Regions from separate parts of the Arcicella lustrica genome, predicted to be linked through region 2. Evidence: riboswitches for the same ligand, from Rfam matches in the RefSeq annotation. Region 2 holds a riboswitch; the other holds the start of a gene.
What was found. A riboswitch is a leader RNA that binds a small molecule or an ion and turns the genes downstream of it on or off. The one in region 2 is predicted to bind thiamine pyrophosphate.
Positions count from the first base shown of each region.

Region 1: linked by a shared signal. The riboswitch ahead of VB798_RS09430 (TonB-dependent receptor) and the one ahead of thiS (sulfur carrier protein ThiS) in region 2 are both predicted to bind thiamine pyrophosphate.

Region 1 is NZ_JAYGIM010000007.1:21,993-25,426, forward strand. It holds gene VB798_RS09430 (TonB-dependent receptor) at 1-1,946, opposite strand, end outside; TPP riboswitch at 2,055-2,151, opposite strand; gene VB798_RS09435 (GNVR domain-containing protein) at 2,391-3,434, opposite strand, start outside.
Region 2 is NZ_JAYGIM010000015.1:104,868-108,301, forward strand. It holds gene thiC (phosphomethylpyrimidine synthase ThiC) at 1-1,791, opposite strand, end outside; gene thiS (sulfur carrier protein ThiS) at 1,829-2,032, opposite strand; TPP riboswitch at 2,277-2,374, opposite strand; gene VB798_RS19050 (AraC family transcriptional regulator) at 2,685-3,434, shown strand, end outside.

The DNA of each region.
Region 1 (3,434 bases), on a different contig from region 2:
GGAACGTTTACACGAATTGGCGAACCAACATCATTCAATTTTCCAGTTAAAACCAATTGATTATTGTAATTCATAAAGTAACCGTTCAAAGAAAAAGCAGCTTTTCCTTTTTGAACTTTATAACCTGCTTCAAAATCGTTCAACTTTTCAGATTTAGGTGTTGCACCAACATTATCAACAAAATCAGAACGGTTAGGTTCTTTGTTGCCGACGCTGTAAGAAGCATAAGCCGAAGCATTAGACGCTATTTGGTAACTTACTCCAAACTTTGGATTAAAGAATTTATAATCCACTTTTTGACCAATGTTCAAAAGATTATCATCCGTTCCTTTAATTTCATAATTCACAGTTCTTACTTGTAAATCAGCAAAAGCATTTATTTTTTCAGTAAGCTGATAGAATACTTTTCCGTAAATATTGAAATCTGTTTTCTGTGCCGTTCCGTTATAATATCTGTCTCCTAATTTTGAAGTAGAAGCATATTGCGCCCAAATGATTTCTCCATAATGACGACCCTTATATTGATTTAATCCTCCACCAATATTAGCTTTTAACTTCTTAATGCCTTGATAATCAAAAGAGAAAGTTGTTCCATAGAAATCATTATCTAACCATTTTCTACGAACTAAATCTGTTTTTTTGATGGTATCCGTACCTAAAATAACATTTGGCAGACCGTATTTTGAAAATTTATCTTGTTCTTTAAACTGCTCGTAATAGCCACGACCATAAGTATAATGGAAATTCAAATTAAACGTCCACGCATTTGATAAAGTATGCGAAGAAAGTAATTGATAATGATCTTGCTGATAATTATCCGTTTGATTTGGATAAGTATATAAATTGAAAGTACGATTTATCGGCAAAGTTGCTTCTGATACGCCTTCCCAAGCTTGATAGGTTTTTTCTTTTCCTGAGAAAACATTCAGACGAACAAAAGATTTTTTTCCAAAATAAGCACCAGAAAGATAAAATGATTTTAAATCAGAACTAGCTCTGTCGATATAACCATCAGAAGTAACTTTCGACAAACGAGCATCAAAAGTAAATTTATCGTTTACCAAACCAGAACCAACTAAAATAGTGTTTTTTAAAGTATTGAATGAGCCATAGGCAGAATTGATTTCGGCATAAGCCTGTTTTCTGAATTCGTTAGTAGAAATATTGATAGATGCTCCAAAAGCTCCCGCACCGTTGGTAGAAGTACCCACGCCACGTTGCACTTGGATTGAACTTACCGAACTAGCCAAATCAGGAGTGTTGACCCAGTAAGTACCTTGAGATTCTGCATCGTTCAAAGGAATGCCATTGATGGTTACATTGATTCTGGTAGCATCTGTTCCTCTGATTCTTACACCTGTATAACCCACTCCAGCACCAGCATCAGAAGTAGAAACTAACGAAGGTGTAAAGTTTAATAATTGAGGAATGTCTTGACCAAAATTTTGTTTCTGAATATCTTCTTTAGAAACATCCGTAAAAGCAATGGCTGATTTTGCATTGGCTCTAGTAGCATTTACTACTACTTCATCTGCGGCAAAAGTAGATTTACTAAGTTCGAATTTAAAAGAAGCATCTTTCTGTAAATCAATTACTTGTATTTTTTTCTCATAACCTACAAAGCTTACTTTCAAAGTATAAGTACCTTTTTTTACATTTTTAAGGGTGAAAATACCTTGTGCATTACTTTGCGTTCCTCTTACTGCATTCACTAAAACAATGTTTGCACCAGCCAAAGGTTTATTACTTTCGGCATCAAATACTTTTCCTGAAATAGTATATTGAGCGTATGATTTTGTGGAGAGAAAAAGTATTAAAACTAAAAGATTTGAATACTTTAAAATAGCAAAATGTTGATTCTTTGAAGAAAGAATCATGGCAACGAAATGCTTGAGCACACCTGCTTGAATAGACAGATTTCTCAGATTAGTCGTTAAATTTTTCATTTTTGAAAAGATTAACAACAGGCAAAGGAGTCAAATCCCGTTAGATTTAACAATGTGAAACCCTATGTGATTGATTGATTTTAAATCTGTTTACGTCATTATAACGCAAAACCAAATTTACAAAATCCCTTCGACGGAATTACCCGCATCAGGTTCAGTGGGTATAATCTCAGCCCGTTATATTAAGGCACCCCTTTTTGTGATTGTAAGACAAAGGTATGACGAAAACTGATAAATTGTATTTTTTTATTTCGAGACTTGATGATTTTGGACTTTACGACTTTAGACACAAGAGACAAGAAGCAAGACTGTTTTTGAGATTTTAGAACTGGAGGACTTTAAGATTTTAGATTCAAGAGATAAGAATCAAGACTTTTCTTTTTAGATTTTAGGATTTACTGACTTTAAGACTTGAGGGTATGCAATTTTAGGTTTTTAAGGTATTCAAGCCTTAAAGACTTCAGAAAAGTGAAAATTTCTAACCGTGATACCTACAACAGAAATGAACAAACCTAACAGAGTAAAGCCTACAATGATAATTCCCCTCGATGGACTACTTTTCTTCACAGGTATTTGTGCGGGTTCTAATACTTTAAAAACGGGTGTTTCTCTGTGAATTCTAATTTTCGTTTCTTCTAATTGTGTAGCCAATTGGGTGTAAAGATTATAAGCCAATTCTACTTCATGTTGTAATTTTTTGCCTTCATCTTTGGCGATGTTCAAGAATAAATTCCTGTTCATATCCTGATAATGCGAGTACGCAAAAAGGGCGTTTTCATAATGTTTTTGAGCTTCATTGATTCGTGAGGATAAGAAATCTATGTCTTTTTGCGTTTTTTCTGTTCGATACTGAATCACATAATTTAATAGATAATCTTGCGTAAATTTGGCAAGGGTAGCGGCAATTACAGGGTCTTGCATTTTTACTGACATCGTAATTACACCTGTTTTTTTGTCTAAATAAGTCACAACTCTTTTATGCAATTCTCGAATTTGTAAATCCTCTTCTTTATTCAAATGAATCAATTCTGGAGTAATTTTTGGTTCATTCAAGTTGTGAAATTCTCTTTTATTATATTCCCCAACGAGTTTTACAAGTATTTCCTTTTTACTACATTCCTTTAGATAATCCGAAACAAGCATTTCTCGCTGATGTTCGATTGAGTGAACTTTTAAATGAAGTAGTTGCATCAAAAAAGGCGTACTTTGTAAAATATTAGGGTATAAATCTGGTCGAACGGCTTCGGTTGAACCAAAACTACTCAGGTCAACGCCAGCAAGTCCAGCCAAAGATTTAAAATTATTCATACTTTCAGAGCCTTCTTTGATTTCTAATTCGGGTAAAATCTGTACTTGCGAAGTATATTCATTTGGAATATTATAGGCTATCCAAATGCCCAAACAAGTAAATAAAGTACTAAAAATGAATATTTTACATTTCTTCTGAAGTATTAAATGAAGCAAAGGAAAGAGCTTGGAATTATTAAA
Region 2 (3,434 bases):
AGCTTCTTGTTCCTCTACACCCATATTATCAGCATAATCACGTACTTCTTGCGTGATTTTCATTGAGCAGAAATTTGGACCACACATCGAACAGAAGTGAGCAATTTTTGCACCTTCAGCAGGTAAAGTTTCGTCGTGATATTCACGAGCAGTATCTGGATCAAGTGCTAAATTGAATTGATCTTCCCAACGGAATTCAAAACGAGCTTTACTTAAAGCATTATCACGAATTTGCGCACCATAATGTCCTTTGGCAAGGTCGGCAGCATGTGCCGCAATTTTATAAGTGATTACTCCTACTTTTACATCTTCTTTGTTTGGCAAACCTAAATGTTCTTTTGGTGTAACATAACAAAGCATCGCACAACCAAACCAGCCAATCATGGCTGCACCGATTCCTGAAGTAATATGGTCATAAGCTGGAGCAATATCTGTCGTCAATGGTCCAAGTGTGTAAAAAGGGGCTTCGTGACATTCTTTCAATTGCTTGTCCATATTTTCTTTAATCAAGTGCATCGGCACGTGACCCGGTCCTTCGATGATGGTTTGTACATCGTGTTTCCAAGCGATTTTCGTCAATTCACCCAAAGTTTCTAATTCAGCAAATTGAGCGGCATCATTGGCATCGGCAATACTTCCAGGACGAAGTCCATCTCCCAAAGAAAAAGCGACATCATAAGCTTTCATGATTTCGCAGATTTCTTCAAAATGTGTATAAAGGAAATTCTCTTTATGATGAGCCAAACACCATTTTGCCATGATACTGCCTCCACGAGAAACAATACCTGTTACTCTTTTTGCTGTCATCGGCACGTATCTTAACAATACACCTGCATGAATCGTAAAGTAATCAACACCTTGCTCTGCCTGTTCAATTAACGTATCTCTGAAAATCTCCCAAGTTAAATCTTCTGCTTTTCCTCCTACTTTTTCCAAAGCTTGATAAATCGGTACTGTGCCAATTGGTACTGGAGAATTGCGGATAATCCACTCACGAGTTTCGTGAATATTTTTACCTGTTGATAAATCCATGATGGTATCAGCGCCCCAACGACAAGCCCAAACGGTTTTTTCTACTTCTTCTTCGATGTTCGACGAAACCGCAGAATTACCAATATTGGCATTTACTTTCACCAAAAAGTTACGCCCAATAATCATTGGTTCACTTTCTGGGTGATTAATATTATTAGGAATAACAGCTCTACCCATTGCCACTTCCGAACGTACAAACTCTGGCGTTATTAAACCCTTTGGTGTATTTGCTCCGAAACTATGTCCTTCGTGTTGGTGTCCGATACTTTTCAAAGCATCAATTTTCTGGTTTTCACGAATGGCAATGTACTCCATTTCTGGCGTAATAATTCCTTTTTTGGCATAATGCAATTGCGAAACATTTTGCCCTGCTTTCGCTCTTAATGGCTTCTTCAAATGTTCAAAACGAAGTGAATCCAAAGCTGGATTTGCCAAACGTTCACGACCATAATTTGAAGAAATACCTTCTAATTCTTCTACGTCACCACGATTTACAATCCATGATTGGCGTAATCTTGGCAAACCTTTTCTTACATCAATATCAATATTGGGGTCAGTAAATGGTCCACTGGTATCATACACCGTAACAGGTGCGTTTTTGGACATTACTTTGCCATTTACTAAAGTATCCGACAAAGAGATTTCACGCATTGCTACTTGAATATCATGTATTTCTCCCTGAACATATACTTTTTTTGATGCAGGAAATGGCGCTCTACTGATGGTTTCAGTCTGAGGAGTTTTTTCTGTTTTCTTCATGTTTTTCATTAGTTTTTGGAGGATTCAATAACAATCTTTAACCGCCTTGCGTAGCACGAATGAGCATTAATCGGTCATTACTTTCAAGCTTGATAGCAGACCATTCTGCACGAGGAATTACTTCTTCGTTGATAGCCAAAGCCAATCCATGGAGTTCGTTAATACCTTGTTGATTCAGCACTTCGATTAAAGTAGGATTTTCTGAAAACTCAAATGTTTCGTCGTTAACAAAGACTGTCATTTCATGAATTTATTTAAATAAAAACAAATGAACTTTAACGGAAACCAAGAAGAAATTGTGAGCGTGTACGAGCAAGCTTTGGGAAAACTTTTGTGATATATTAGTTGTACACCTAATTATCCACAAAATGTGTCATCCACCAAAAAACAAGAATGAAAAATCAATCTATCATTTTAAAGCTAACCAAGAAAAGCAGTGAAATTTTAGAAACGATGATGAAATACTTGCATCGAATTTGAATTGAAAAATCTGCCTTACTTTTTCCTACGCAGCAATTACGCCGTTCAGGTTTTGAGGGTATAATCTCAGCCCGTTATATTTAAGGCACCCCTAAAGTTTGAAACAAATGTAAAGTATAAAAATTGAATTCAAGGCAAATATTTTTGTTTTTTTTCACTCATGTCTTTTCAAAAATATTTTTGGGCTTAAAAACAAAAAGCCATTACTTATGATACAAATTCTACCAAAAGATTAAACCAATGTAAAATTGGCTATAAAAAACTAAGGGAAAACCCTTGATTTTAGTATATCTTATAGACTATTTGTTGCAATATTGACAATAAATTGCAATTTTACTGTATAAATTCTCCACTACACCTATGATACTTTAACTACATAATTATTTGTATTATTTTAACCCTTATTATCTAAGATGACAAAAATTTATCGAGAAATTACGCCACTTACTTCAAATGATTGCTTCATGGTTTTTGCCAGAACTAAGAGTAAATTCGATTTCCCTTTGCATTATCATGAAGAATTTGAGTTGAATTTTATCGAAAATGCAGAAGGTGTGAAAAGAGTAATCGGCGACCACACCGAAGTGATTTCAACTCAAGAATTGATTTTGATAGGTTCCAATGTACCACATGGTTGGTTTTCACAAGAATCTGAAATGGAGAATATTCATGAAATTACGATACAATTTCACAAAGATTTATTTGATGAAAAATTCTTAAAAAGAAATCAAATGAGCTTTATCCGCTCGATGCTAGAACGTTCGGCTAGAGGAATTTCCTTTTCACAAGAAACCATTCAGGCAATTAAACCTCGCTTAATCGGACTCACACAAACCAATGGTTTCTGTTCGGTAATGGAATTGATGTCTATTTTACATGATTTGTCGGTTTCGAGAAATATGAAAACCTTAACGACAGTGACTTTTGCAAATGAAACCGCTACTTATGATAGCCGAAGAATTGAAAAGGCTTTTGTATATATGAGAAACAATTATGATAAGGATATTTCGCTTGAGGACATTTCCAAAATCGTAAATATGACTGTTGTAAGTTTTAGCAGGTTTATTAAAAAAAGAACTGGAAAAACATTTATTGACAGCTTAAATGATATTCGCCTTGGTCATGCTTCTCGTTTGTTAATTGATACTCGTCTATCCATTGCT